One region of the Paenibacillus spongiae genome, then DNA from elsewhere that is predicted to be linked to it. Evidence: riboswitches for the same ligand, from Rfam matches in the RefSeq annotation. Region 1 holds a riboswitch; each other region holds the start of a gene.

Region 1 (7,494 bases):
CAAGCGATGATAAAACCTGCAAATGTAGCAGCCAACGTCGTTGGGATCACTTCCAGCAGTTTGGGTAAGATTGATTTTGCATATTGCCAATCCCACATCGGCTATCCCCTCCCTGCGGTTGCTTTGCGTTCAGCGAGCCGAATGATTAAAGTTAGCGCATATGCCACTATAAAATATAGAATCAGCAGCCACGCGAATATGGCAGGGGTCCGGGAAATATCATACGAGCGCAGCGTTATTCCTTGATAGGTCACATCCATCAATGTGATGAGATAGACAAGTGAAGTTCCTTTTAACAATTCGATCTGTAAATTTCCGAATCCAGGCAGCATCATTGCCCAAGCTTGCGGCAGGACAATCCTTCTCATCCGTTGATAGGGTGTCATGTTTAAGGCGATCGAAGCTTCGATTTGTCCTTTGGGAACTGCGAGTATCGAACTTCTTACCACTTCCGAACCGTAGGCTCCATAGTTCAACCCAAGGGCAAGGACAGCTGCGGTCATCGCTGACAACCGTATATCCAGAAGCATCGGCAGCGCAAAGTAGATCCAGAACAACTGTACAAGCAGCGACGTTCCACGAAAGATTTCAACATATGCCGTGATGATGCCTCGTAATATCGGAGAGCGCGATAATCGGCCAATCCCCGCTAGGAAGGCACAGCAGAGAGCAACGATAATACTATAGAAAGTTAAGAGTAACGTGGTCTTTAATCCTGTAAGCAAGGGCGGCAGCAAATCCAGTGATAGCCATTCCATTACTTTAGCAGTTCCTCTGTCGTAACGTCACCCGGAAGTTCTTGCTCTGTAAATCCGAATGTCTTTAGAATTTCTAGCAGTTCGCCGGATTCCTTTAGTTTCTCAAGTTCCGCGTTGAATGCTTCTCTGAATTCATCGTCGCCTATGCGAAATACGGCCGCCCCATAGCCTCTAACGCTTTCACCATCGACGATCGGTTGTTCGAAATCCATGACACGCTCGAGATTATCATCCTTTGCGGACTCTAGCATGGACTGCAGTGATGGACCTGTCATCGTGATTGCGTCGGCGCGTCCGGACTGTAAGGCGGAGATGGCAGAAGGCTGATCCGGAACCGACAGGATTTGCGATTCGGATACGCCGACGCTCTTCAAGTAATCCGCTTCGATCGCACCGACCATGACGGCAATTTTAGCTTTAGGATTTGCTTTGATGTCCTCATAACTATGTAATTTCAATGGATTTCCTTTCTTCACCGCTATAGCTTCGCCTATGCTATACTCCGGATTGGCGAAAGCCACCTGTTTCGCACGTTCTTGAGTAATAAACATACCTGCCGTGATCATGTCGTAACGCTCGGCTTTGAGCCCCGGGATAAGAGAACCGAATTCAGTAAGTACGCCATCCATTTGCTCGATGCCTAGATTAGTTAAGATCTTGCGTGAGATCTCAACAGCTTCTCCGGTAAGTTTGCCCTCTGGTGTAGCATAGGCATAAGGTCGTTCATTGGCGAACCCCACGGTAATATACCCTTCTCGCTGCGCTTTGGCTAATGTTGTCTCCTTAGCAGCGGGTTCGTTCGTGTTAGTTCCTTCGTTGGCTTTGTCCTCATCTGAACTGCATCCCATCAAGAAACCGATCAACATTAAGCAAAGAACAGCATGAATCCATTTCCTCAATTTTCCTCACTCCTTTCGGATTCGTTATTGAACACGTTAATGATCATAACATGAGTAACCAATAAGGCTCACCCTTGATATAAGCCCTTCACGTCAGCTCAGGTCCGCTCAGCAAGGATATGGGGATCTGACCAGTCTCATCCAGCTTTTTCCTCCCCTATTCTCCCGAATACTACCCAGTTCGACTTGAAGATATATCGCTTCCTATTAAGTAAATATGAGATAATTAAAGATAACTGCATCTAAATTCATGTAATTAATAATATATGACAAAATATCGATCTAAATCGCTATATTTCGATAAACATAAAAAAGCGACCCCATTTAGGCTCGCTTATTATAACTTGTTTGTATTGGCTAGCAGAACGATATGAATGGCATCCTTTGCAATCGATTGGATCGTCCCGTAAAGAAGTCGCGTCACGATTCAAACTAATGGTTGCTATTTAATCTCTTCACTTTTCTTGATGCCGCAGGCATATCCGCTAGTGTGTTAACGGAAACTACCGCATTTGTTTTTTTCACAGGCTTTCTCCAATATTGCTCATTCCCCGGAAGGTCATCGAACCATGTCGCCTGTTCGGGGCAATCCAATATCATGAATCGGCCATAGTGGCCGTCTCTTGATTGGTGATATTTCAGATAAGCCTTACCTTCCTCGATAGCAAGAATTTCAATTTTTCCGGAGGTATGGCTCATGGACAAGCGAACCCTCTTGCCTAAACCAGACGTTAGCGCTTTAGCTTGCTCGACGATATCGTAAACTTCCCGCAAAGGCAGAACAAAAGCGTTGTTGCCCGCGACTGGCCTATTGATAAAGAAATAGTACGGGGTTACCCCAGCCTCGGACAGCTTATCGAGCAGCTCCCCCAGGATTTTCGGATCATCATTTATACCGCGAAGTATTGGTGTCTGGTTTACTAGAATCACCCCCGCTTTCTGCAGGGCCGTGAATCCTTGAATGGCTTCCGGAGTGATCTCGCGCGGATGATTAATATGTGCCATGACATAAATTCTTTTCTCAGGTGTTGAATATTCCTTAAACGTCTCCAATAACGCCTCGTCCTCGTAGATCCGCATCGGATTAAATACGGGCATTTTCGAACCTAGGCGAATGATTTTCACGTGTTCAATGGCTCTTAAGCGTTCAAGGATAATCTTCAGCTTCGCGGTTCCAAGGATCAGGCTGTCGCCACCGGTCAGTAGAACGTTACTGATTTCCGGATGCTGTGCAATATACTGTAAGCCTGGTTCTATATCCGACACGGCTTCTTTAACGTCATTACGGAAAAGCCGCTTTCGAAAACAATATCGGCAATAAGCACCGCATACCTCAGATACAATAAGAAGTGCCGTCGAATTATACTTGTGTTGGCATCCTGGAACGACATAATTCGTATCTTCGTCCGATGCATCCCATCGCCCATACTCCCCAAGTTCATCCTCATTTGGAATGACTAGCTTACGGACCGGATCGTTCGGATCATCCCAATCAATTAAATTCAAGTAATAATCATTCACTCGAAAAACGAACTTGTCCGTAATAAGCTTCAATTTCTCCCGTTCTTTCTCCGGAATATTCGTCAATTTGCCGATGTCCGTCATGTATTTCGGTTGTGGCATAAGAACCTCCTCCTTCAAAATGTATTATGACAACAAAAAAAGACCCATTAACACGGGTCAAGAAACAAGCAGAGTTTATCGCTCTACAGAGAATAATGACCCATCTAAGGCTGACGAGGTTAGCTGACGGACTCGGGATAGATGGTTCCCTACGATCCTCATGGATCGATTCGCCCCTGATAATGGGTCCCCCGCTTTCCGGAATATCGGAAATTAAGCAGTTCGATATGAAATTGTACTAGCAAGAACTTCAAATGGACTAATTAAACTATAACAGATCCCTCTCCTTCTGACAACCTATTGATAATATTGAAGTTGTTTGTAAATTAATAGTAAACATTAATAATGCTAACCATGCACTAGTTGAGCGAAAGAAAAGGGAATAAAAAATAGACAAGGGACTCCTCCCCTGCCGCTCCATTGATTTTGATTATATTCGAGGCTTATTTATGAATTGCCCTGTCACTTCAAAAATTTTCTCATCTCCAACAACAACCAGAATATCGTCTTCTCTTAACACAACATGCGGTCCCGGCGAGATGGAGACATGCGTTCCCCTACGCAGCGCGATAATGGTAGCACCCGTATTTTGCCAAAATTGCAGATTGCCGATCGTTTGCCCTACCACATGTGAATGCGGTGATATTTTTAGATCGATGGGATTATACGGTTTAAGATTTTGCAACCGGTCAGAAGCATCAATAATCTCCGTAAGGAGTGATTCAAATTTCTGATCTATGGCTAGTTTTTCCTGAAGCAAGAGCTGCAAATTTTGTTTAAGGGAATACACGGATTTCAAATAATCGTGTTTCGTTATATATTCATAAGCGTTGTGACTAGACAAGACGGTGATTTCTTTCCCTTGAGAGACGGATACGATATTCTCTTCCCTCAATAATCCAATGGCTTTACGAATGGTTTCGGGAGATACATGGTACTGCCCTGCCAGGAGTGAACGTCCTGAAATCTTACTGGATACAAGAAATTCTCCGCTTACGATTCTTTGTGCGATATCAAGAGCTATCGATTTATAGCCTGCCTTTTCTGTTTCCGGCATCGATTCGTCTTTCCCCTTATCGTGTGATTTACTATTTTTCGAGCCAAGACTAACTCCACTCCACGCTAACTAATAGTTGATGTTTCAATAACGCCAAAACAAAATCCACATAGTAATCTTGACGTACGATAATTCTGTAGTGATGACTGTCGTAAGGATAGAATAAGACATCGGTGTATACTTTATTCTCTTCAAAGCCCTTCTGAATCTGCTTCATCCCTGCCATGTATTTATCCTCAATAAATTTGATATCAAATTCAAAATCCGATTCGTTCTTTGTTTCCTCAATTTGTATAACCTTCTTATTGTATGTATAAATCAATGACATTTACGTTTCGCTCCTCTCAGCAATAAACTCATTTGTAGAAGTATCGTTACACGGCATTAAGCTGCCTCATGATCAGACTACCATGTTCCAAGTCTTCAATCAATCTGTCTAAGTCGCTTCGTCATTGGGAGCAGTAATTAATTCAGCTTGTTGATTTTGAACAGGAAAGAAATTGGACATCCGTCACGTTCAACGGATGTCCACGAATGGCCTTTTCAGTGAAATATAAAGAGAGCCTGATCGCGGCTAGGCTCTCTTTATTCCCACATAACGAGTTTTCGATTCAGCTGTATTTCATTAATGCCATTAATCGTTATCCGATCATGTGTACATATTACAGCCCTAACTTATGACCTTTCTCCAGACGCAGAATTTGCTGCTCGCCAACATCTGCCAACTCCCGGAACTGCGTGATCGTTTCACGCATTCTCGGCAATGCTTCCTGTTTATAAGTACTGATCGAATCCAGTGCCGACAATACGTCCGTAAAGGCTTCTTTGAGCGTCTCTACTGAAATGCTCGTTTCAAGCGATTGCTTGTGGATCTCAGCCCCTTGATTCTTCAACATTCTGGATGTGCCGGCGATCAGTTCATTCGTGGTTTGGTTTAAGAGCTCGATCTTTCTCAGAACGATCTTCTGATTATAGAGAGCACTTGCAACCGTTACGGAAATCTTCAACGCCGATATCGTAACATTCTTGGCCCGGTCTACCCCTCGAATCAATTCTTTATTATTCCTGATGACCACTTCGATTGCCATGATTCCCTGCTGGTTGACAACTAACATTTGCTGCAAGTCCATTACCCTCTGCCGTAGAGGAAACAATACTTCTTCGGTGATGAATCGGATCTTGTCAGTGTCTTCGTTACGCAGTTTCGCCGTTTCGATCTGCGATTCGATTGACTCATCCATTAGTACACCGAGCTGAATTTCCTTCTGAAGCTTTTTCGTCAAATCCCGGAGCGACTGCTGTTCAATCTCCAGCGTCGTGTTGTCGTTCTTGAGGGTGATCTTCCCCTTATCTAGAGAAACAACGATATCCGCAATAACTGCATCAGCCTTTTCATATTTGAGAAAGTAAGCGCGGAGCGGATTGAATAACTTGCCAAGGAAACCTCTCTTAGCAAAGTCGACTACGCTTGGATCCAAATCCTTGAGCTGCTTATGCAGCTCCGCGAGACCCTTGGCTACCTGCCCCCCATCATCACCCGTTTTGGAGAGATTCCCCACCGAAACCTGCAGCAGAGCGTTTTTATCCGAAGATGATTTCATTGTATGAATCCCATAAGCATCGATAGACTGCAGTATTTCTTTACGCTTCTCAAGCGACTCGATATCCAGTTCCATGATCGCTGCTACATTGCTCTCCGCGGCTTCTTTAAGCTTCACCACCTCTTCGGGAACGGGTTTAACCTGCTCTTCGATCGCAACCTTGATCTCTTCCTGGCTGGGCACTTCCATTGTGAATGACATGGTATTCCTCCCCGGTTTCAATTACATCTGAACGTTAAACAAGTTCCCGATTTTGTAGACAACATCATCCGTATCTGCATTGATACTGGCGGCCTCATTGATACTCGAAATACTTTGAAGCGCTTGAATATTGGCATTGTATCCGATCGTGTAGATCGGAACCTTGTAGTTCTCGATTAATCCTTTAATATCTTTAAGCGAATAACCCTCATTCGTCTCGCCATCACTTAGGACAAAGATGATCGGTCTGCTATCGGGATGAAGGGCTGCCTCATCTCGAAGCATTTTCAACGCCACTAAGATTCCATCGAAAGTAGCCGTACCTCCGCTGGCTTGAAGGTTGTTCACCGCCCCCACAAACATGGACTGCTGATTCGTATCGTATTTCCCGATAGGAAGATTAATCGTTACATCATCGGAATAGGAAACGAGACCGATACTGTTCTCCTTCCCCAGAAACTTCTGGCCTTTCAATAACGACTCTTTCAAGCGGTTCAGGGGTTCACCCGCCATACTTCCGGAAACATCGGTTACGAACACGGCCGCTATCGGTTTATTTCCGTTCTTCTTTTCTTTCCACAGCTTCTGCGCGGCAGACAGTAGACTGCCATCGATAGCTTCTAGCTCCGCCTTATAGTCGTCAAGATTATTGAAGCCGTTCTTCTTTGCCAGCGTCTGATATTCGCCTTGCTCGACAAACTCGGCAAACTTCTTTATGATCTCTAACTTCTCAGCGGGCACATCGCCTAACGCGTACAGCGGACTGTCATGCCTTACACCAAAGGGAGTGAACACATAACCATTCTTTAAGTCGGCCGCATTGACGTAGGTTTGGTACTCCAGCACAAACCCGTCAAGCATACCGGACTTCGCCGCGTCTCGCATTTGTATGGTAGTCGATGCAATGAACGGCACATTGGCTTGAAACTTTTCAAACCCTTGAACGGCCTGGTCACCCAAAATATTCGCGCTATCGAACGTATTGAGGGCAGTTACAAGAAAGTTTAGCCCGGTGGAGCTGGCGAAAGGATCCGTGTATCCCATAGCGAACTCGTTATTGGCTAATGCTTCCGTAACGGTCTTGACATTCACCGCCCCGTAGGTGTCTACCAGGGCATCGTACTTCGCCTTGACTATAACAATGCCAGGGACGTTTCCAACAAGCCGCTTCGATATAAGCGCGGTCTTAACGCCGCTCGCCTTTACCATTTCACCCCATAATTCGTTCGAAGGCGTGAAGGCGTCAGGGACATATTTGCCGGATTTAATATAATCTGCAGCTGTGCCGGAAGCGATATTCCGAATTTTCACAGAAGCGGGCTTCCCGTTAATAACGATATTCGCCTTGTTAAATT
Region 2 (7,494 bases), 3.5 Mb from region 1:
CGTTGTGGCGGCAAATACGCGACGAATTTCATTCTGCCGGGCTCCACCCGGAATATCACCTTGAAATCGACTTCCCGCTGGATTTGCCATACGATGTTTATCAGCCGGGAGCAGCCGTATCGGAGAAAGACGAAAAACCGCCGATTTTGCTTCTCGACCAGGAGGAGCGTTTGTCAGAGATATCGGCAAAATCCGATATAATTCGATCCATTACCGGCCTTCACCGCGGGAAATATCACCTCTATTTCCCGATGGAGAAAGTGCGTGAGAAGGCGGCGTATTTCTCGCAAGCCGTGCGTGATGTATTTGGCTTTTACTTGTAGAAAGGGGTTTGTCTTCATTGATGTTAATCGACACTCACACCCACTTGGATTCCTATAAATTCGACGCTGACCGCGCAGAAGTCATCGAAAGGGCGCGGGCTGCCGGAATCGAAAAATTAATCAATATCGGGTTCAACCGCGAAACGATTCCGACTACGATGGAATTAGCGGAACGTTATGATTTTATTTACGCCGTTGTCGGGTGGCATCCCGTGGACAGCATCGAGATGCTTCCTGGGGATTTGGATTGGATCGCCTCGCTCTGCGATCATCCGAAGGTTGTGGCGATCGGGGAAATAGGCCTCGATTATCACTGGGATACGTCGCCGAAGGATATCCAGCAGCGGGTATTCCGGCAGCAGATCGAGCTGGCCAAGCAGAAGAAGCTGCCGATCGTCATTCATAACCGCGACGCTCATGAGGATGTCGTCCGTATCCTGAAAGAAGAGCGGGCACAAGAGGTTGGCGGCGTGATGCACTGTTACTCCGGCAGCTGGGAAACGGCCAAGCAATGCCTGGACATGAACTTCTATATTTCGTTCGGAGGACCGGTCACATTCCAGAATGCGCGTGTCCCGAAAGAGGTGCTCGCCCGGGTGCCGCTGGACCGTCTTCTCATCGAAACGGACTCCCCATATTTGGCTCCGCATCCATATCGCGGAAAGCGAAATGAATCGGCTTACGTGCGGCTGGTTGCCGAGGCTGCAGCGGAAATAACAGGCAAATCTTTGGAACAAATTTCCAAAATCACGACTGAGAATGCATTAAGATGTTTTAACATTGGGTGAAAAGAGCTCTGAGAGCAAGGATTTGGGACCAATCCCACGAAAAAACTAATTTTCAATCAAGAAATCGCCAGTTTTTCGCGAGTTTATCCTTAAAATTCGTTAAAATCGTCATTAATCGCTTCTTTACAATTTGGAGCAAAAGACGGTATCATTCATCTCAGAGCTTTTGAAACATTGTATTCCTTTTCCAATATCGCTTAATCTCCAGTATGGAGAGCGGGGGAACCAAGAGCGTACGCTGAATCGAATTTTTGGCGTGTGCCTGTTGAATTCTTCTTGGGGTGAATTTATGCAGCGGTACTTTAGTTTTGTAAAGTGCCGAAGTGCGAATAGGGCGACTCTCTTGCCCGAACCCGACAGCTAACCTCGTAAGCGCAAATAGAGAGATCAACCTCGTGCATCCATTCCATGCTACCTGTATTTTGGGGAAGCCACGAAACAGATCCTCTGTCGTCGGCTTCTTTTTATTTTTGAATAATGCGTAAACTGACGACATAGGGTGTATACATGGAGGTGGGCATGAGGAAGAGCGTGTGTGCACGCTAAATCTAACTAGTCGCGTCAAATTTAATCATGCATAATTCGACGGCGGGGCTATGTAAGGAGGACCGATGAAGTGGGCCAACTCCAGCTTAAGGACACCCATGGGAAACGATCATCCAGCATGTCTTTCGCATTGCGATGGAAGCATGAGAACTTGCGTTTAATTATTCTAAGCGCTATGATCTCAATCGCTATGACTTTCATGTTTCTGGTGTTGTTGTACGGGACGGCTGACAAGCGCGTATCCGTAGTAGTTAACGGACAGGAAAACATTGTTTCAACCAAGCAATGGGTCCTTCAACGCCTACTGGATGAACAAGCCATCACGATTGGACCGAACGATAAAGTGTCCATGCCTCTGAATGGAGGCGTAAAGGACGGCGACCGTATTGTTATTGATCATGCGGTACCGCTCCAAGTGAAGGCTGACGGCAAGGTAAGAACGTTGTACACGACAGAAAAAACAGTTAGGGAAGCGATCGATCAAGCTAATATATCGGTTCGCAATCAAGATAAGGTACTTCCTGCCATGGATACGGCGGTCCAGCCGAACATGTCCGTTACGGTCGTGAGGATCGATAAGCACCTCTCACAGAATTCCTACACGGTGCCGTTCACGGTCGTCAAGAAGGAAGACCCGAATTTGCCGCAAGGCAAACAAAAGTTAATGCAGGTGGGCAAAGAAGGTACCGTTGTGAAGCGTTATGAGAAGGTGTTTGCGGACGGGAAAATGGTGTCGCATACGCTTGTATCGAAGATGACGCAAGCGACGGCCATCAATCAAGTCGTGGCAGTCGGAACGAAGAAAGAAGAGCCGAAGGTTACGGTGTTGTCCGCGAAGGCGCCGTCTGTGGCGACAATGACGAAGAAGGGCGTCACGTTTAAGCCCAAGAAAGTCTTAAAGAATGTAACGTTAACGGCTTATTCGGCAGGCGTCGAGTCTACCGGTAAGAGTAAAGGGCATCCACAGTACGGCATTACGGCTTCCGGCGCACGCGTCAAGGAAGGACGTACCATTGCCGTCGATCCGAAGGTCATTCCGATCGGCTGGTGGGTGTATATCGAAGGTATCGGTTTCCGCCGTGCGGAAGATACAGGCGGCGCGATCAAAGGCAATAAGATCGACGTTTATTTCGACAGCGAGAAATATGCGGATCGCTTCGGTCGGAAGAAGGGCTATACGGTATACGTACTGGGGCCGAAGAAACCGGAATCGATCTGATATTAGCGGCTGTGATTAATTATTATCGTATTTCAAAAGGAAATATGCCATCATAAAGGAGAGGCGACGCCTCTTCTTTTTGTATGTTTGTCTAGAGGGGATGAAGGAACGGCATGATCAAGGAAATCATCGTCGTAGAGGGCAAGGACGATACGGTTGCCATTAAGCGGGCGCTTGAAGCGGAGACGATCGAGACAGGCGGTTCTGCGGTCGGTGAAGACGTGCTCCGAAGAGTGGCGCTTGCCCAGCAGCGCAGAGGGGTTATTATCTTTACGGATCCGGATCATGCAGGCGAACGAATCCGTAAAATTGTCGCGCAGCGGGTTCCAGGCTGCAAGCATGCGTTTCTTCCGCAGGAAGAAGCGCTCTATAAGGGCGATATCGGGGTAGAGAATGCATCGCCTGAAGCAATAAGACGGGCGCTTGCGAATGTACGGACGGAAGTCGCAGAGGAACAAGCGGATACGGCGCCGGAGATTACGTGGGATGACTTGATGAAGGCCGGACTGCTGGTAAATGCCCAAGCGTCGGAGCGCAGGCTCAGAATGGGCAACTTACTCGGGATCGGTTATGCGAACGGGAAACAGTTCTATAAGCGCTGCACCATGTTCCGGATAACGCGTGAAGAATTCGAGCAGGCGTTAGCGCGTATGGAGCAGGAGAACGGGGGAAGCGAATCATGACGCAGGCAGACGTAGCGACACCGAAACGAACACGGGATATTATTGCGAAATACGGCTTTTCGTTTAAGAAGAGTCTGGGACAAAATTTCTTGATCGATCAAAATATATTGCGAAATATTGTAGATGCCGCGGAGCTGGACAAGACGAAGGGCGCACTGGAGATCGGTCCGGGCATCGGGGCGCTTACGCAGCGGCTCTCGGAGACTGCAGGACGCGTAACCGCCGTAGAAATCGATCAGCGGCTCATTCCGATTCTGCAGGATGTCTTCGCGGAGACCGATAATGTCCACATCGAGCATGGCGATGTGCTCAAGCTGGAACTTCGCGAACTGATGGAACGGCAGTTTGCAGGGCTTGCCGGCGTGAGCGTCGTGGCTAACCTGCCGTATTACGTCACGACGCCGATTCTGATGAAGCTGCTGGAGGAGAAGCTGCCGCTTGAGAATATCGTCGTCATGATTCAGAAGGAAGTAGCGGAGCGGATGGCGGCGAAGCCAGGCGGCAAGGAGTACGGAAGCCTTAGCGTAGCCGTACAGTACTACTGCGTGCCTGAGCTGGTCTGCGTCGTGCCGCATACCGTGTTTATCCCGCAGCCGAATGTAGACTCCGCGGTAATTAAGCTGACGCTTCGGGACAAGCCTCCCGTCGAGGTGGCAAACGAGGATCATTTCTTCCGTACGGTTCAGGCGAGCTTCGCTCAGCGGCGGAAGACGATTGCGAATAATTTGTCAGCCTTCATCGGCAAAGCGAACCGCGATAAGGTGGTTCCCCTGCTTGAGGGCTGTGGAATCGATCCGTCCCGCCGCGGAGAGACGCTGTCGATCGCAGAGTTCGCTGTCATCAGCGACGCGCTGCAGCAAGCAGGCTTCTAAGGCCGGGCAAGGCACCTATAAGAGCCAATCTCCGAATACAAGGGGATTGGCTCTATTTTTCGTTAGAACGTATGCCCCTCATTGGGTTGCACATGATATTGGCGGCAAGAGAAAACCCCTTCTTAGGGTTTTGGGCTTGCGGAAGGGCACCAACAGCCCTATATGCCCATAGGATAAGACGAAGAGGTGATTTGCCCATGAAGCAGGGGGACCTGGTCGTCCGCAAATCGTATGGCGGGGACGTGCTATTCCGTATTGCAACCATGAACCAACAATTCGCTACCCTAAAAGGCACGGACTACCGGCTGCTTGCTGACGCGCCGATTCCCGACTTGTCTATTGTGCGCGATCCCGAATTTACGGGGGCGGCCAAGCAAGTGAGAATCAAAGTAAATGAATCGATGCGGCGGATGCAGGAGCAGCGGCAGCAGCAGATGCAGAAGGGCGAGGAGGAGCTTAGGCGTGCATTGAATCAAGGGGCGCCTTACTTCGAAGTGCCTGGCAAAGTGCTGCATTTGGACGGAGACGCCAACTATTTGAAAAAAAGCATGCAGCTGTACACGCAGATGAGAGTACCTGCTCACGGCATTTATGCCCATGAATCGCAAATGCCCGATCTCGTGTACCGTCTGCTGCCGCAAATAAAACCGGATATCGTAGTCATAACCGGACATGATGGTGTTTTGAAGAGCCGTGAACCGAATGATTTGTACAGTTTGGCCAGCTACAAGAACTCGCAGAACTTCGTTAATGCGGTACGGGTCGCCCGTGACTATGAGAAGAACCGTGATGGGCTCATTGTGGTGGCCGGCGCCTGCCAGTCGCACTTTGAAGCGCTCCTGCAGTCAGGCTCTAATTTTGCCAGCTCGCCGGGGCGCGTATTGATTCATGCTCTGGATCCCGTCTATATTGCCATTAAAGCGAGCTACACGCCCATTAGGGACACCATTAACCTGTCGGACGTCATTAACGGTACGATCAGCGGTATCGATGGGATGGGCGGTATCGAGACATTAGGCAAGTATCGGGTCGGCCTGCCCAAGCCCAAAACGCTCACAAGTGTGAAGCCAACTGTTTAATATGCGGCAAAATTATTGAATTATGCATAATTCGCGCAAAATTAGTTATTTGTGTGTTGACAATTTGTTTACTTCGCTGTTATAATATAAAATTTTGACAAACCGCCTCCTCCGCGTTATAATGGACAAGGAAAGAGGTGGTAGTGGACAATGGCAAAAAATGCGCTGTTGGAGATCAAACGCAGTTTGGAGGCACATGTTGGCTCCAAGATACGTCTTCGAGCTAACGGAGGCCGCCGAAAGACCATCGAACGTACAGGTGTATTGGAAGATATCTACCCTTCTGTTTTTATTGTGAAACTTGATCAGGAACAACATGCATTCAAGCGTGTCTCCTACAGCTATGCGGACATCTTGACCGAATCGGTTGAAGTAACCGTAGATAGCGATGACGGCCAGGTTCGCATTACTTATTTGCAATAGACGATAGATCGGGAGCGCGGGTGCTTAAACGTTAACCAAGCCAAAGCATATATTTGGCGGGTAATGACGGTTAACGTACGACCGTGTTCTTTTTTTTGCCAATGGACATGCCGCATGAGGAGGCCGATTTCACGCATACTAACCTTAAACTAGCGTGGAGGAGGTCTTTCTCACGATGAGCAGGAGACGCCGCAGCATCATGAGCGAGCAATTGAAATACGAACTGGCTAAAGATCTGGGCTTTTATGATACCGTCCAAAAAGAAGGCTGGGGCGGCATCCGCGCCAAGGATGCCGGGAATATGGTGAAGCGGGCGATTCAAATGGCGGAGGAGTCGGCCGCTAAGCAGACTCAGCACGCGCAGCCGGTTCAACAGGCGGCCTATGTGCCCCATGCCCAGCAGTCGACTTATGTACAGCCGCAGCAGAGTCGTTACATCCCAACGAACAATACCGGACGAGGCTCGTTATAAGATTCCGAACAGGGCATTTGTATCACATGGAGAACTCAAGCTAAGACGTCAAGGAACATGCTTTGGCATGTGCTTGGAATGCGTCTTAGCTTTTCTTATGTCCTTTTGTTAAAATAGGGGTTAGTCTATATGGATAAGTCAACGTTAACGAACGGGTGAAGACGACAAATGAAAATTTATGAGAAAGCCCCGGCTAAAATCAATCTGCTTCTCGACGTACTGCGTAAACGGGAAGACGGATTTCATGAAGTGGAAATGATTATGACGATGGTCGATTTGGCAGACCGTCTGGAGATGGAAGAGCTGCCCCGGGACAGCATTATGATATCGAGTCAGGCCGGTTATATTCCTCTGGATGAGAAGAACCTGGCCTTCCAGGCGGCCAAGCTGATTAAGGACCGTTACGACGTGCACAAAGGCGTGTACATACATCTGGACAAGAAGATTCCCGTTGCGGCCGGTCTTGCCGGCGGGAGCAGCGATGCGGCGGCTACGCTGCGCGGACTGAACCGGCTGTGGGGACTCGGCATCTCGGAAGCGGAGCTATGCGAGCTTGGCGCAGAGCTGGGCTCTGACGTCCCGTTCTGTGTCACGGGTGGGACGGCGATCGCGACAGGCCGCGGCGAGAAGCTGGAGAGGATCCATAATCCGCCGCAATGCTGGGTCGTACTCGCCAAGCCGCCGATCAACGTATCGACTGCGGATGTATACGGGAAATTTCGTGTCAACGAATTGAAGCAGCATCCTTCCAAGGCCAATATGGTGAACGCTATCTCCCGCGGATCCTTCACCGATATCTGCAATAACCTTGGCAATGTGCTGGAAACGGTTACCCTCCAGCTCTATCCGGAAGTACGGCAGCTGAAGGAAAGTATGGAGCGGCTCGGTGCGGATGGCGTACTTATGTCGGGCAGCGGCCCGACCGTATTCGGCCTGGTTAGCAAGGAAGCGAAGGTTTCACGGATATACAACGGATTGCGGGGATACTGCAAAGAAGTATATGTGGTAAGAATGCTGACATGAACCCGACGTTGTTCTTGATTAAATCCGTATAAAAATGATATATTATCATTATAATATTCGGATTTA
Region 3 (7,494 bases), 2.3 Mb from region 1:
GTTGAGCTTCTGCAGCTTGATCCGCATCGGCAAATCGCCGGTATCGAGCTCGGCGATCGGCTGGCCGGCTTTGACAAGATCGCCGACATTAACGAATAAATTTTTGAGACGTCCTCCCGTTTCCGGGAATGAGACGGAGATGTTGCGGCCGGATGTCGCCGTTGCCGTGGAGGTAATGAACCGCTCGATATTGCCGCGCTTCACCTCGACGATTTCATACTCCTTCTGAACCTTTTGCAGAACAGGGGGCTGCAGTGAATCTTCTTCTTCGGGCAGCAGCGAACAGCCAGGCAGAAGCGATAGGACGAGTGCAGCCGACGCCACGCGCTTCATTAGCTTTCGCTTGCTTATTCGTTGAATCATCGGTACAATGTTCCTCCTCCGGGGCGGCCTATATATTCTATTAATCCTGTTTTCGGCGAAAGCCGTTTCTTCTTATTCCAAGAATAAAGGGGGACAGGAGCAGTGTCAACGTTTACATTTCCAATTATAGGGGAAATCTCCTCATCAGGCCCCATAAAATTATACTTCTATGAATGATTGTCACCTATACGTATGTATGCTAATCTTGCTTGTAGATTCTACAGCGAAGGGTGTGGGGGCATGGCAGCGGGAGCTACAACAAAGGCAGCTGCGGTTCAAACGGGCACAGTGTATGCCATCTTATTCGCGATCAGCTCGGTACATATGTTGAATGACACCATGCAAGCGATTGTAACGGCGATGTTCCCGGTCGTCCGTACATCGCTTGACCTGTCTCTCGGGCAAATTGGATGGGTGGCGTTCGCCCTGAATATGACTTCATCGGTCATGCAGCCGGTAGTCGGCTTCTTATCAGACAAGCGGCCCGCTCCGTGGATGCTGCCGTTCGGAATGGCTCTAAGCCTGATCGGGGTAGCGGGGCTTGCGTATTCGCCCGGGTTCTGGGCGCTAATGCTGGCGGTTGTATTCGTTGGGCTGGGATCGGCTATCTTTCATCCGGAAGGGTCGCGGGTCGTATATTTCGCGGCGGGCGGGCGGCGCGGCTTGGCGCAATCGATCTATCAGGTGGGAGGTAATGCAGGCAGCTCATTGGCACCGCTAATGACCATCTTCATCTTCGTGCCATTGGGCCAGTCCGGTGCGATATGGGGGACGCTGCTTGCCGCGGCGGCGATCATTATTCTGATCCGCGTCGTTCCTTGGTACCGTTCTCAGCTTGTCACACACGGCAAGCCGGTGAAACGGGCGGCGAAAGCGCCGGAGAGTGGGGATGCCAAGCAGGTGCGCCAGAATGTTGGAGTTGCTCTATTCCTGCTCATCCTGCTCGTATTTGCGAGATCGTGGTATACAACCGGAATCTCGACGTATTATCAAATCTACTTGGAAGATTTCCGGGATTTCTCGCTGCGGGCGGCGCAGGTGCCGATCTTTCTCTTCATGGCAGCAGGCGTGCTCGGCACCTTCTTGGGCGGTATTCTGGCCGACCGGTTCGGCCGGAAGCGGATGATACTGATTTCCATCGGGGGAGCGGCTCCGTTCGCGTTACTACTCCCTTATTTGCCATCATTCTTGATTTATCCCGTTATATTCTTGCTGGGCGTCATCCTGCTCTCCGGATTTTCCGTAAGCGTCGTCTACGCGCAGGAGCTTCTCCCAGGCAAGGTTGGCATGGCTTCAGGGCTCATTACCGGCTTGGCCTTCGGAATGGGGGCGATCGGGGCGGTGATCATTGGAGAAGCGGGCGATATATGGGGACTTGACCGCGTTCTGACCTGGTCGAGCTTTCTGCCGCTCCTCGGACTTCTCGCCTTTGCGCTGCCGCCGGACCGGCGGGAATGAACCTTGAGGCTATGGAGGCGAGCCGCTGCATGCATGCAGGCATTCCGATGAAATGGCTGCTTTAAGCTGTCGAGATTTATCCGACAGCTTTTTTGTGCATTTTTGGATGATATCCCTTCCCGAATGTCCGCCGCTTTTTTTGAAAGGCGCAGAATGAATGCGAATGAGCGAGCAAGACGGATATTTATAGGAATGTAAGCGCTGCTTATGCGCGATAATCGAGCGGAAAAGCCGTATTATCAGCTTCAGGTTCGCTTTACAGAGATTCGAAGCAGGAGTAAGATTCAATTCATCGAATCTTCTTGTTCTTACCATTTTCGGAGGCCTCCGAGCAGGAGAACGATTTGAAACCGATAGCAGTTATGTTTCAGTCATAGCATTAACCGTCTTTATCGCTGAGTCCTTCTGATTTCGAAGAAGGAGCGGGGGAACCAACGGCCAGCAAGCAGTACGATGCGTATTGCTGAAGCCATGGGGTGAATCTTGGAATGGGAGACTGATCCAGGTAGGGCGACTCTCGCGCCCGAATCCGTCAGCTAACCTCGTAAGCGTATAGGGAGAGGCAACATTAACACGTGCAGTCGCAGCTCGGGATGAATTTGTCTAATGGAAGAAACTAACGTCGCCCCCAGGAATGGTGCGAGCCGTTTCTTCTTGTGCCCTCTAAGGGGTACGGCAGAATTCTTCCTTGCTGTGAATCGTTGAAGCCACGGGTCATGTTCCTCATGCCCGCAGGCTTCTTTTTTCATGCTCAGAATGGGTAAAAATTGAATATTAGGGATGAATAGGGAGAATTTAAGCATGAGCGATATAGGGATGCTTGTCATGCTGGCAGCGGGATTCGCGCTAGCAGCCGGTTTTGCCAACTGGTGCGGTAAAGTGATTGAAGATGCGGGAGGGAACGAAGCATGATTGTGACGCTTATCCTTACTTTGCTTGTATTCATGTATTTGGTTTATGCACTGATTCACCCGGAGAAGTTCTAGGAGGCTGTTGATCAATGGATATCTTGCAAATCGTCATCGTCATTATTGTCCTGATGCTGCTGGTAAAGCCGCTGGGCACGTATGTCTATCATGTGTTCTCGAATGAATCGAATTGGACGGACCGCATATTCGGAGGCATGGAACGGGCGATCTATAAGCTGATCGGGCTGAAGAAGCGGGAAGGCATGACGTGGAAGATTTATGCGCTTAGCATCATCGCCACCAATGTCGTGCTTGTCGCGATCGGTTATTTACTGCTGCGGGTACAGGGCGGATTATGGCTTAACCCGAGCGGTAACGGAAATATGGAATCAACGCTTGCTTTCAATACGATTATCAGCTTTGTGACCAACACGAACCTGCAGCATTACAGCGGGGAGTCTGGCGTTACCTACCTCACCCAGATGGCCGTCATCACGATGATGATGTTCACGTCGGCAGCCACGGGATTCGCCGTTGCGGTCGCTTTCGTGCGGGGGATCACGAGCAAAGGGACGACGATCGGCAACTTTTTCGAAGACTTCGTGAAAGGGATCATGCGGATCTTCCTGCCCTTCTCGTTCATCATGACGCTCGTTCTTGTGGCGCTCCAAGTCCCGCAGACGCTAAATCCGACCCTCGTCGTTACTACGCTGCAAGGTGTTACGCAGCATATTCCGCTGGGGCCTGTAGCATCGCTGGAGACGATCAAGCATATCGGTACGAACGGCGGCGGGTTCTTCGGCGTCAACTCGGCGCACCCGTTCGAGAATCCGAATGGCATTACGAATGTGCTTGAGATTCTCATGATGTGGGCGATGCCGGCATCGTTGCCCTATATGTTCGGGCGCTTCGCACGGAATACGAAGCAGGGCTGGGTTATTTTCACCGCCATGATGGCACTCTTCCTTGTCTTCCTCTCGCTCACTTACTTCTCGGAGAAGGCGGGTAGCCCTGCGATGAACGCCATGGGCTTCGATGCATCGCAAGGTAGCATGGAAGGCAAGGAGGTGCGCTTCGGCATCGCTCAATCCGCCTTGTTCACGACGGTGACGACCGCGGCCACTACCGGCAGCGTCAATAACATGCATGATACGCTCACGCCGCTTGGCGGTATAGCCCCGCTTGCCCAGATGATGTTGAACTGCGTATTCGGAGGCAAAGGCGTCGGGCTGATCAATATGCTGATGTACGCCATGCTGGGGGTATTCATCTGCGGGCTTATGGTCGGGCGGACGCCGGAATTTCTAGGCCGCAAGATTGAACCGCGCGAGATGAAGCTTCTCGCCATTGCCATCCTGGTGCATCCGTTGATCATTCTGGCTCCGACGGCGATAGCCTTCTTGACCGACCTGGGCAGCGGCTCGATAACCAATCCGGGCTTCCATGGGATTTCTCAAGTCTTGTACGAGTACACCTCTTCGGCCGCCAATAACGGGTCCGGTTTCGAAGGACTAGCGGATAACACGCCGTTCTGGAACATTACGACCGGATTGGTCATGTTCTTCGGCCGGTACATCTCCATGATGGCTATGCTAGCCGTCGCCGGATCGTTCGTCCGCAAGACGCATGTACCGGAGACGATCGGGACATTCCGTACGGATAATGCGCTATTCACGGGGATTATTATCGGGACGGTGCTGTTGATTGGCGCACTAACATTTCTTCCGGTCATTGCGCTGGGGCCGGTTGCGGAATATTTAACGCTTCGTTAAGTGAGGGGAAGAGAAGATGAAACAACAACTGCAGCAACGTAAAAAGCTGCTGACGGGCGATATCGTCAAGCAGGCTGTAATCGATAGTATCATCAAGCTGAACCCGGCGTCCATGATCCGGAATCCGGTCATGTTCATCGTTGAAATCGGAACGTTCCTCGTGCTGCTTCTAACCCTGTTTCCAAGCTGGTTCAATGCTGAGGAACGGTTCGCGTTCAATCTGACCGTGTTCCTGATTCTGCTGGTAACCGTTCTGTTTGCGAACTTTGCCGAAGCGCTCGCCGAGGGCAGGGGGAAGGCGCAGGCGGACTCGCTGAAGAAGACGAAGCGGGAAGTGGCTGCGAACAAGCTGGTCAATGGTGAGATAACGGTCATACAAGCATCGATGCTTCGCAAAGGAGACACTGTCATCGTAGAGCAGGGAGAGATGATTCCGGGCGACGGCGAAGTGATCGAAGGGCTTGCCTCGGTTGACGAATCGGCGATTACGGGTGAATCCGCACCTGTGATTAAAGAAGCGGGAGGCGATTTCAGCTCGGTCACAGGAGGTACCCGGGTCGTCAGCGACCGTATCGTCGTTCGCATTACGAGCGATCCGGGCGAGTCGTTCATCGACCGGATGATTTCGCTCGTTGAAGGGGCGAAGCGGCAGAAGACTCCGAATGAAATCGCGTTAAATACGCTTCTTATCAGCCTGACGCTCATTTTTCTGATCGTGGTGGTCACATTGGCGCCGATCGCGAAGTATGTCGGCGTGGATTTGGAAATCCCGGTGCTGATCGCGCTGCTCGTCTGCCTGATCCCCACCACAATCGGCGGTCTCCTGTCCGCAATCGGCATTGCGGGGATGGATCGCGTGACGCAGTTCAATGTACTGGCGATGTCGGGCAAAGCGGTTGAAGCTTCCGGGGATATCAACACGATGATTCTCGATAAGACTGGCACGATTACGTACGGAAACCGGATGGCGAGCGAATTCGTGCCGGTCGGCGGCGCAGCGGCTGAAGAGATTGCGGCATGGGCGGCTATCAGCTCCTTGCAGGACGAGACGCCGGAAGGGCGCTCTGTGCTTGAGCTTATGAACAAACAAGGGTTCACGTATGACGCGGCAATCGCGGAAGGAGGCCAGTTCATCGAGTTTAAAGCCGAAACGCGCATGAGCGGCGTTGACCTAACGAGCGGTCTGTCCGTTCGCAAAGGGGCGGTCGATGCCGTGAAGCAGTGGGTCGCAGTGCAAGGCGGCAAGCTTCCAAGCGACTTGGATGCGGTAACGGAACGCATTGCCTCGGCGGGAGGCACGCCTTTGGCGGTTGCGGCGGGTAACCGGATTTATGGGCTTATTTATTTGAAGGATACGGTGAAGCCAGGAATGAAGGAACGCTTCGACGAGCTCCGCAGAATGGGCATCCGTACTATCATGTGTACGGGGGATAACCCGCTAACGGCTGCGACGATTGCCCGTGAAGCGGGCGTGGACGATTTCATCGCGGAGAGCAAGCCCGAAGACAAAATCGCCGTCATACGTAGAGAACAAGCGCAAGGCAAGCTGGTCGCCATGACAGGGGACGGGACGAATGATGCTCCGGCGCTTGCGCAGGCCGATGTGGGACTTGCGATGAACAGCGGCACGGTCGCAGCCAAGGAGGCGGCGAACATGGTCGATCTCGATTCGGATCCATCCAAGATTATCGAGGTCGTGGCCATCGGGAAACAGCTGCTCATGACTCGCGGCGCGCTGACAACGTTCAGTATTGCAAACGATGTGGCCAAATATTTTGCCATTATCCCCGCGATATTCTTGCTCGCGATTCCCGAGATGAACGTGCTGAATGTCATGCGGCTCGGTTCGCCATACTCCGCGATTCTGTCGGCGCTCCTATTCAATGCGATCATCATTCCACTGCTCATCCCGCTTGCAATGAAGGGCGTAGCGTACAAACCGATGAGCTCGGCGAAGCTGCTTAGCCGGAATTTGGTCGTCTATGGGCTCGGCGGTGTTATCGCACCGTTTGTTGGAATCAAACTAATCGACATGATCGTCCATTTGTGGGTATAACAGATAATGGAAGTCGTGCTGCACTGCATAGAGCTTGGCATGCGGTGCGGTACGATTGCCACTAGGAGGAAGGTAACAATGAAGCAAGCTGTGAATATAGAACAAGATAGCGGTGGGGCATGGAGCGGATCGGTCTGGGCGGTTGCTGTTCGGGCGAGCCTGGTGTTTATCGTATTGTGCGGTTTGGTCTATCCGCTCGTGAGTACGGGAGCGGCTCAGCTTCTGTTCCCGGATCAAGCCAATGGCAGCGTGTTGGAGGACCGGGACGGTCTGGTTGTAGGCTCCGAATTGATCGGTCAACCGTTTACCGATCCGGCATATTTTCACGGGCGTATATCGAGTATCGATTACAAGGCGGAAGGATCGGGATCGAACAACTATGGACCATCTAACGCCGATTTGATCGCAAGAGTGGAGACATCGATGGAGGCGTGGCAGAAGGCGAATCCGGACGTACCGATCGACCGCGTGCCGATTGCGCTGCTGACGAACTCCGGTTCCGGACTGGACCCGCACATTACACCGGAATCGGCGAAGGTTCAAATTCCAAGAATCAGCAAGCTGACAGGGTTAACAGCGGAGCAGCTAACCAAGCTTGTAGATGAGCATACCGAAGAACGCGATCTCGGCGTGTTCGGCGATCCGAGAGTAAATGTGCTCAAGCTGAATATGGCGCTAAAAGAATACGTGAAATAGGATGAGATTTCACGCTATGGGATGGTGGGCTGATTGGAACCTCGTGCTCGCCATCCCTAGGATTCTTTTGTCCGGTATCAAGTGGTTCGGAAGGAGGATAGTGTAGGAAAAACCTCGTATAGCAGCTTATCTCCACTATCCCGTTGGCTCAGGAATGGAATGGCGATGATCATAGGATGAAATCTATAGGGTCATTATCTCTGTGGTTCAGGAGCGTTTCGGTGGTGCAGGAGAGGCTGGG
Region 4 (7,494 bases), 1.7 Mb from region 1:
GAGTATCCATCATCAGCGCCCCGCCCGGGAGCGGGAACAGCTCGCGATGCGTCGTCGTATGGCGGCCTCTGGCATCATCCTCGCGGATGCCTTGTACCTGCTGCAGCTCCTCGCCGGCCAACCGGTTCAGCAGCGTCGATTTGCCGACGCCCGATGAGCCGGTTACGCCGATCGTGCTGCCTGGCCGCATATACGAAGCAAGCGCATCGATACCGCCTCCTTGCAGTGCGCTGATGGCATGGACCGGAACGCCGGGCGCCACCGCTTCAACGTCCGCGATCCTTGCGGCAGTGTCGCTGCATAAGTCGGATTTCGTCAGAAGGACGACAGGCGTGGCGCCGCTATCCCAAGCCGCCACCAGGTAACGTTCGATTTTGCGCAAGTTAAAATCATCATTGAGCGCATTGACGATAAACAACACATCGATGTTTGCCCCGATAACCTGCTCGGCGACCATAGGTCCGGCGGCTTTGCGAATCATGGCCGAGCGGCGCGGCAGCACGGCGTGGATAATCGCCCGGGATTCGCCGGGCAGCTCCTTGACGGCTAACCAATCGCCAACAGCGGGGTAGTCGCTTCGCGCCGCCGCCTCGAACTGAAACTTGCCGGATACTTCTGCCGTAAGCTCGCCGCTTCCCGTTACGATCCGGTACAGGTTGGAGTGCTGAGCAATAACGCGTGCCGGTTCATATTCTCCGTACATTCCCATCTCGGCTTCCCGCTGTTCGTTCCAGCCGAAGGCAGTCAATCGGGCTAGCTGTTCTTGCTTTAATTTTAATAATGTCATGTGTCGGGTGTGCTCCTCATATTTGTTTTGTGGGTGTGAACGGCATAACAAAAAACCGCAGGCGGTTTCCCTGCGGCTGTTCTAGAGCACCCCATCCGTCTTTCGAACGACGACTCTTACACCCCTCCTATAACAAAGAGGGACGCATGAGAACATCATAGATAGCCGCGAAGAGGCACAAAAAATAGCCGCAAGAAACCAATGCGGTTTCTTCGGCTATGGTTGCGTTGAAGGACGATCCGACGCCTGCCACGCCCTTACGAAAGTAAAGGCAGCAAGCTCGAATAGCGTTTATCCAACTATGTGGACCATACCGGGAGAGACCGCTGCATATACGATTGACGCTTCGGGTACTGCAATAAGAACGTTGTACATATCTACATCAGCCTCCTTCCATAATCTGTATGGCTATTGTATGCGTCAAAGCCGTGTTTGTCAACCGGAGCCGGAGCATATTGAAAAAAAGCCCCAGCCGCTAAAGCGACCGAAGCTTCGTTCTCAATTTCATTACGAAATGATGAATTTCACAATTACCGCAGCTGCGAACACGACGAACATGATCCCGAAGAAACCGCCAAAACCGATGGCAACGTCAAAAAAGTCGTTGCGGGGTTCTTCGTTTACGTGTTCGCGCGGGTCTCTAACATTCTCCATGTGACAATTTCCTCCTCGGGCGACCTTTGCTTCCCTTAGTATACCCAACAATCCGAATAAATGTAAAGCTGCCTTGTGACAATTATGAGACAACGATTTACAAAAAAGCAGGCTACGATGGACCATACCGCAAAACTGCGCCGGCTATGTTACAATAAAGGGAGTGACTTTAACCGGTGTTATCGAAGTTACCGGGAAAGCGAATTCACGAAACAGTCGGACTATCGAATTTACAAATCCGAATCGAAAGCCAAATATGTGTTTAATTACCGGAGCAACAAGCTTCCAAGCACAAAGGGAATGAACAAATAGAATTGCGTTTCGCTTTTAGGGAGGGGGAGACGGATGGAAGAAGGCCAATTTACGGGCTTTGATGAAGGACGCAAGCAAGCGTCGGAACACATTCGCAACAAGCTGGCGCTGCTTCCCGATCAACCGGGCTGTTATCTGATGAAGAACGGGGAAGGAACCATCATTTACGTAGGGAAGGCCAAGGTGCTGAAGAACCGGGTCCGTTCCTACTTCAACGGCAGCCATAACGGAAAGACGCAGCGTCTGGTATCGGAAATCCGCGATTTCGAATATATCGTCACATCAAGCAACATGGAAGCGCTCATTCTGGAGTGCAACCTGATCAAGCAGTATCATCCGCGCTACAACGTGCTGCTCAAGGACGATAAGACGTTCCCGTATATCAAAATTACGAGCGAGAAGCATCCGAAGCTGGAGGTAACCCGCCGGATCGTGAAGGATAAGGGCAAATATTTCGGCCCATATCCGAATGCATTCGCGGCACAGCAGACGAAGAAGCTGCTGGACAGATTGTATCCGCTGCGCAAATGCAACACGCTGCCGGACAAGGTGTGCCTGTACTACCATCTTGGACAATGCGTCGCCCCTTGTGAATTTGAAGTCGAGCCGGGCACGTATGAAGCGATGGTTCATGAAATCACCCGGTTTCTCAATGGCGGACACGAGGAAGTCAAACGGACGCTCCAAGAGAAAATGGAGGCAGCCGCGGAAGCGATGGAGTTCGAGCGGGCCAAAGAATACCGCGATCAAATCATTGCGATCGATGCGGTAATGGAGAAGCAAAAAATTACGCTCACGGACGCGATGGACCGCGACGTATTCGGGTTCGCTACGGACAAGGGCTGGATGTGCGTGCAGATCATGTATATGCGCAAAGGGAAAATGATCGAGCGCCGTGCCACGCTATTTCCTTATTACGGGGAAGCTTACGATGATTTCATGACGTTCGTTACCCAGTATTATAGCGAAAATCCGGCGCTGCCGAAGGAGATCCTGCTGCCGGCGGCGCCGGAAGAGGCCGCCGACCAGCCGAAGGATGAACAAGTGCACGCAGATAAAGAGGCTTCGCTCCCCGATGTACCGGGTCCGGCTGCATCGGACATGAATGAACCGGATGACGGGGAAGCGGCCCCCGGCTCGGCAGGGGATGAAATTCGCTCCTCATTGCAGAAGTGGCTGAAGGTGAAAGTATTCATGCCTCAGCGCGGCCGTAAGCGGGATGTCGTCGCCATGGCGGTGGACAATGCCAAAGTGGCCCTGGACGAGAAGTTTCAGCTAATCGAGCGGGATGAGCAGCGGACCTCCAAGGCATCGGAGGGGCTGGCGCATGCGCTTGGCATGCCGGGTATCCGCCGGATCGAGGCATTCGACAACTCGAACATTCAGGGCACGGATCCGGTATCCGCGATGGTGGTCTTCACCGATGGAAAGCCGGACAAGAAGGAGTACCGCAAATACAAAGTTCGAACCGTACAAGGTCCGGATGACTACGAAACGATGCGCGAAGTGATCCGCCGGCGCTATGAACGGGTAATGAAGGAAGGGCTGCAGCTGCCCGACCTCATCGTCGTCGACGGCGGACGCGGGCAAATTTCGGCGGCGCTCGATGTGCTTGAGAATGAGCTGGGCCTTGACATCACAGTATGCGGAATCGTCAAGGATGCGAAGCATAAGACGGCGCAGCTGATGTGCGGCGATCCGCCGGTTATCGTTCCGCTGGCCAGAGACAGCCAGGAGTTTTATTTGCTGCAGCGGATCCAGGACGAGGTTCACCGGTTCGCCATTACTTTCCACCGCGAACAGAGGGGCAAGTCGATGATTGCGTCCCGCTTGGACGCGATTCCGGGTATCGGCGAGAAGCGGCGCAAAGCGCTGCTGAAGCACTTTGGCTCCATCAAAAAAATAAAAGAAGCCGAAATCGAAGATTTCCGGCCTCTGTCGATCGGCGAGAAGCTCGCCGCTCAAATTATAGAAGCGCTGAAGGAAGAGCCGTAGAACCAACGGGCTCTTCCTTTTTTGCGCTATCTAAGTAAATCCGAAGGGTTAAGCAGATGCGCATCCTTCGAAAACGGACTACAGCTTAATCTCTCTTACCGGCGTTCTGTTGTGCCGGTACCGGATAATCGCTGCGATTGGGATTGGCAGCACGATATAGATGACGCCCATGAAGATATTAACCGCTGATCCCATGAACATAAGAGAGATCGCCATCATAATGCTGTTGAATATCGCATGGGCGAAGATGACCGTGACCAGGCCGTAACGGAGAAAGACATAACTGAATGCAAGTCCGATTATGGTCAGCTCCAGCAGCCGCGTTGTCGCCGGGAAGATCGGGTACGTCACATGCCCCAGCGCCCAGATGACGGACGGAATGAGCGAAGCGACGAACGTATTGCGCAGCCATCGCTTCAATATGCCGATGCCGAAGAAACGGTATACAGCCTCTTCGGAAATGGCGGCGCACCAGGCGAGCAGAGGAAGCAGCCATGGGGCTGCGAAATTGTAGGGCGACTGGGTGACGTCCGTCGTCGACCAAGCTCCGGTTGCTTTCTCCAGTACGAGCAGGATGATAGTCTGCGCGCCAAGCAATATAAAGGCGGTCAAATAACCCAGCCACATACTGCGCCAGACATGCGTTCCATATCCGGGCTCTCCCATACGCGGCCATAAATTACGGCCCATCGCGCGCCATAAGCCATCGCCCGCGACAAGGGAGAAGTAGACGGCTGCGGCCATAACGACGGTGATGATACAGGTGATAGCGACCGCAACGACTGCATACCCGGCAGCATCCGGTTCCTCCCCAAAGCTGGCGATCAGCCCGTCGGTCATGTTCATGTTATTGACCAGGTAGAACGCGAGAAATAGGCCCGTCAATAACAATCCCCTCACGAATGACGTATGGCGGCGGTATAACACGCCGTATACGATCGCGAGGATAAAGAGGACGATCGACAGCAGAACGCTTCCGATTAGCGACAGCATCGATGCGAATTTGGACTGCTCGGTCACATAGGCTTCATAGTGGGCCGGCACGACAAAAGCCGGTTTATAGCCCGCGATAACCGTCTGCCCGCTGGAGGTTTCTTCCGTGCGGATGGACAGCTGCAGCTTGGCCTCGTCGAAGTCCTGGCCGCTGATGTACAGCCGGATCGTACCATCAGCCAGAGGTTTCTTGCCTTGCTGGATCGATTCCTTGGCAAATCCTTGACTGACGGCGAAAGCAATCGCGGCATCCATTGCCTTATCAGGGGGAGAGGCTATATGATTTTGCTCGCTGTAATGGTTCCAGGCGACGACGTCACCGCTTTCCATATGGACATAGACGAACAGTGTGCTCCCGTCAGGCAGACTTGCCGACACCTGATAGGTATCCGTCGGGAGTTTGGCGCCATAGCGTTTCTCGTAATCCGATAATCGCTGTTGTTTGGACAAATAGCCGTACAGCAGGCTGTTCGATTGATGAACCGCATGCGTGTTGTCCGGCACTTGATTAAACTGGCTCTGCGTAAAGGCAGAGGCGGCTCGCTCGGCCTCGCTTTTCTTAATAACCTGCTGGCTGCTCGTGCCAAAGAATGCGTCGGCGGTCACGGGTACGATTTGGACAACCAAATAGATGACGGCGCAAATGGCGGCAAACCACGAATACATCTTCCAATTTGGCTGCGTGTCTGTTAGATACATGAGCTCACCTCTTCAACGGTATGGATACGGCACAAGTAGGAAAATATACTTGTACCATAACATTCTATGCAGAAATTATCCATGTAACCGCTTATTTCGTGATGCGGACGAGATAATCGATGGAGAAAACAAGGATGACTTCGATTTTTGCCGTCCGCTACGGCTATTTGGCGCTTTTCGGTTCATTTTCTATATGTTTTCCGTTTGGTGTTTTTAATATCTGGCTTTATAATGGGGACGAATTGAATAGCTCAGCCGAATTTCTAGTCGAAAACGGGGGAACCAAATTGTTATCCGCTGCAAGCTGCCAGGACGGGGCGGGCATTGAACGGATCACAAGGGGTGAATTTTGCCGTCTGCGTCCACACGCAGCATGCGAATAGGGCTGCCTTTCCAGGCCCGAATCCGTCAGCTAACCTCGTAGGCTGTATGGAACAGGACTCATCGCGAACAGCATTGGGCATCCAGTGCTTTTTTTTGTGCCCAAAAATCAGGCAGAACTAAATATAGGGTGGAGGCTGATTGTGGTTTCACTGTTCAAATTGTCGCACTGGTCCCCGCCTCGCATCCTTGTAACGGGCTTCGCGCTCATCATCCTGCTTGGAGGCCTGTTGCTGTCGATGCCATTCGCTTCCGAAGCGGGCACGCGAACACCCTTCATCGACGCCGTGTTTACGGCAACATCGGCTACTTGCGTGACGGGTCTGGTTACCGTTGACACAGGCAGCCATTACTCGGCAGCCGGTCAGATCATTATCGTGACGCTTATTCAAATCGGCGGACTCGGCTTCATGACGATGTCAACCTTGTTCGCCATTATATTGCGGAAGCGGATCTCACTGAAGGAACGGCTTGTACTGCAGGAGGCGTTGAACCAGAGCAGCATGGAAGGGATTATTCGGCTCATTCGCAAAGTACTGCTCTATTCCTTGACGATCGAAGCCGTAGGAGCCGTATTGCTCGCCATCCGCTGGTCCTATGATATGCCGCTAGGCAAAGCGATCTACTTTGGGGTGTGGCATGCCGTGTCGATGTTCAACAACGCGGGCTTCGATTTGTTCGGGCAGTTCGGAACGCCGTTCGTCAGCTTTACCCGGTATGTGAACGATCCGATCGTCAATATTGTCGCCATGCTGCTCATCGTTCTGGGCGGCATCGGATTTATCGTCATGTCCGATGTCATCGACTTCCGGAACAAGAAGCGGCTGACGCTGCACTCCAAAGTGGTGCTATCCATGACGGGCGCGCTTCTTGCTATCGGGACGATCGTGATCTTCATCTTCGAATTTACGAATGAACACACGCTCGGAGCACTCGGCTGGGACGGCAAAATATGGGCGTCCTTATTTCAGTCGGTGGCTCCCCGGACGGCCGGCCCAAATACGGTCGACCTGACGCAGCTGCGGCAGGCCACTCAATTTTTTATCGTCATTCTGATGTTTATCGGGGCATCGCCGGGATCGACGGGGGGCGGAATCAAGACGACCACCTTCGCCACCTTGATCGGTGCGGTCATAGCGATGATTCGGGGGAAAGAAGATATCGTTATGTTCAAAATGAGGCTGGGGCGCGAACGCATCTTTAAAGCGCTGACGATTACATTGCTTTCGCTCGCCCTGGTCATATTTGTGACGATGCTGCTGTCGACGACGGAGGATCAGGCTTTCCTCAAAATTTTGTTTGAGACGACCTCGGCTTTCGGCACGGTAGGGCTGTCGCTCGGCGTAACGCCGGAGCTGACGATGTTTGGCAAGATAGTGATTTCACTCATGATGTTTACCGGACGGCTGGGCCCGCTCACGCTTGCATATGCGCTCGGCCCACGTACAGAAAAAGAACTGTTCCGGTATCCAGAAGGCAAAATTACGATTGGATAGGGAAGTAGGAGAAGCGGATGAAGACGAATCAATTTCTTATTATTGGTCTGGGGCGTTTCGGCTCGAGCCTGGCGCGCGAGCTGATCGAGCTTGACTACGAGGTGCTCGGCATCGACAAGGACGAGGAAGCGGTACAGGACATGAGCCATATTCTGACCCATGCCGTCGTGGCGGAGT

What was found. A riboswitch is a leader RNA that binds a small molecule or an ion and turns the genes downstream of it on or off. The one in region 1 is predicted to bind cyclic di-AMP.
Region 2: it holds a riboswitch for cyclic di-AMP, as region 1 does, so the genes downstream of both, L1F29_RS00140 (resuscitation-promoting factor) here and L1F29_RS15940 (KamA family radical SAM protein) in region 1, are expected to answer to the same signal.
Region 3: it holds a riboswitch for cyclic di-AMP, as region 1 does, so the genes downstream of both, kdpF (K(+)-transporting ATPase subunit F) here and L1F29_RS15940 (KamA family radical SAM protein) in region 1, are expected to answer to the same signal.
Region 4: it holds a riboswitch for cyclic di-AMP, as region 1 does, so the genes downstream of both, L1F29_RS08100 (TrkH family potassium uptake protein) here and L1F29_RS15940 (KamA family radical SAM protein) in region 1, are expected to answer to the same signal.

The regions. Positions count from the first base shown of each region.
Region 1 covers NZ_CP091430.1:3,476,890-3,484,383, reverse strand. Annotated here, with positions in the region: gene ehuD (ectoine/hydroxyectoine ABC transporter permease subunit EhuD) at 1-98, opposite strand, end outside; gene ehuC (ectoine/hydroxyectoine ABC transporter permease subunit EhuC) at 102-758, opposite strand; gene ehuB (ectoine/hydroxyectoine ABC transporter substrate-binding protein EhuB) at 758-1,657, opposite strand; gene L1F29_RS15940 (KamA family radical SAM protein) at 2,090-3,280, opposite strand; cyclic di-AMP (ydaO/yuaA leader) riboswitch at 3,374-3,510, opposite strand; gene L1F29_RS15935 (GntR family transcriptional regulator) at 3,711-4,337, opposite strand; gene L1F29_RS15930 (hypothetical protein) at 4,387-4,665, opposite strand; gene L1F29_RS15925 (toxic anion resistance protein) at 5,000-6,139, opposite strand; gene L1F29_RS15920 (vWA domain-containing protein) at 6,161-7,494, opposite strand, start outside.
Region 2 covers NZ_CP091430.1:26,865-34,358, forward strand. Annotated here, with positions in the region: gene L1F29_RS00130 (HD domain-containing protein) at 1-323, shown strand, start outside; gene L1F29_RS00135 (TatD family hydrolase) at 344-1,111, shown strand; cyclic di-AMP (ydaO/yuaA leader) riboswitch at 1,296-1,502, shown strand; gene L1F29_RS00140 (resuscitation-promoting factor) at 1,728-2,876, shown strand; gene rnmV (ribonuclease M5) at 2,990-3,559, shown strand; gene rsmA (16S rRNA (adenine(1518)-N(6)/adenine(1519)-N(6))-dimethyltransferase RsmA) at 3,556-4,431, shown strand; gene yabG (sporulation peptidase YabG) at 4,629-5,510, shown strand; gene veg (biofilm formation stimulator Veg) at 5,661-5,933, shown strand; partial or broken gene L1F29_RS00165 (small, acid-soluble spore protein, alpha/beta type) at 6,109-6,285, shown strand; gene ispE (4-(cytidine 5'-diphospho)-2-C-methyl-D-erythritol kinase) at 6,574-7,428, shown strand.
Region 3 covers NZ_CP091430.1:5,782,194-5,789,687, reverse strand. Annotated here, with positions in the region: gene L1F29_RS26130 (efflux RND transporter periplasmic adaptor subunit) at 1-363, opposite strand, end outside; gene L1F29_RS26125 (MFS transporter) at 604-1,821, shown strand; cyclic di-AMP (ydaO/yuaA leader) riboswitch at 2,205-2,388, shown strand; gene kdpF (K(+)-transporting ATPase subunit F) at 2,730-2,807, shown strand; gene kdpA (potassium-transporting ATPase subunit KdpA) at 2,822-4,501, shown strand; gene kdpB (potassium-transporting ATPase subunit KdpB) at 4,518-6,557, shown strand; gene kdpC (potassium-transporting ATPase subunit KdpC) at 6,636-7,253, shown strand.
Region 4 covers NZ_CP091430.1:1,758,394-1,765,887, forward strand. Annotated here, with positions in the region: gene rsgA (ribosome small subunit-dependent GTPase A) at 1-787, opposite strand, end outside; gene L1F29_RS08085 (YqzM family protein) at 1,295-1,441, opposite strand; gene uvrC (excinuclease ABC subunit UvrC) at 1,787-3,748, shown strand; gene L1F29_RS08095 (CPBP family intramembrane glutamic endopeptidase) at 3,827-5,440, opposite strand; cyclic di-AMP (ydaO/yuaA leader) riboswitch at 5,684-5,882, shown strand; gene L1F29_RS08100 (TrkH family potassium uptake protein) at 5,965-7,317, shown strand; gene L1F29_RS08105 (potassium channel family protein) at 7,335-7,494, shown strand, end outside.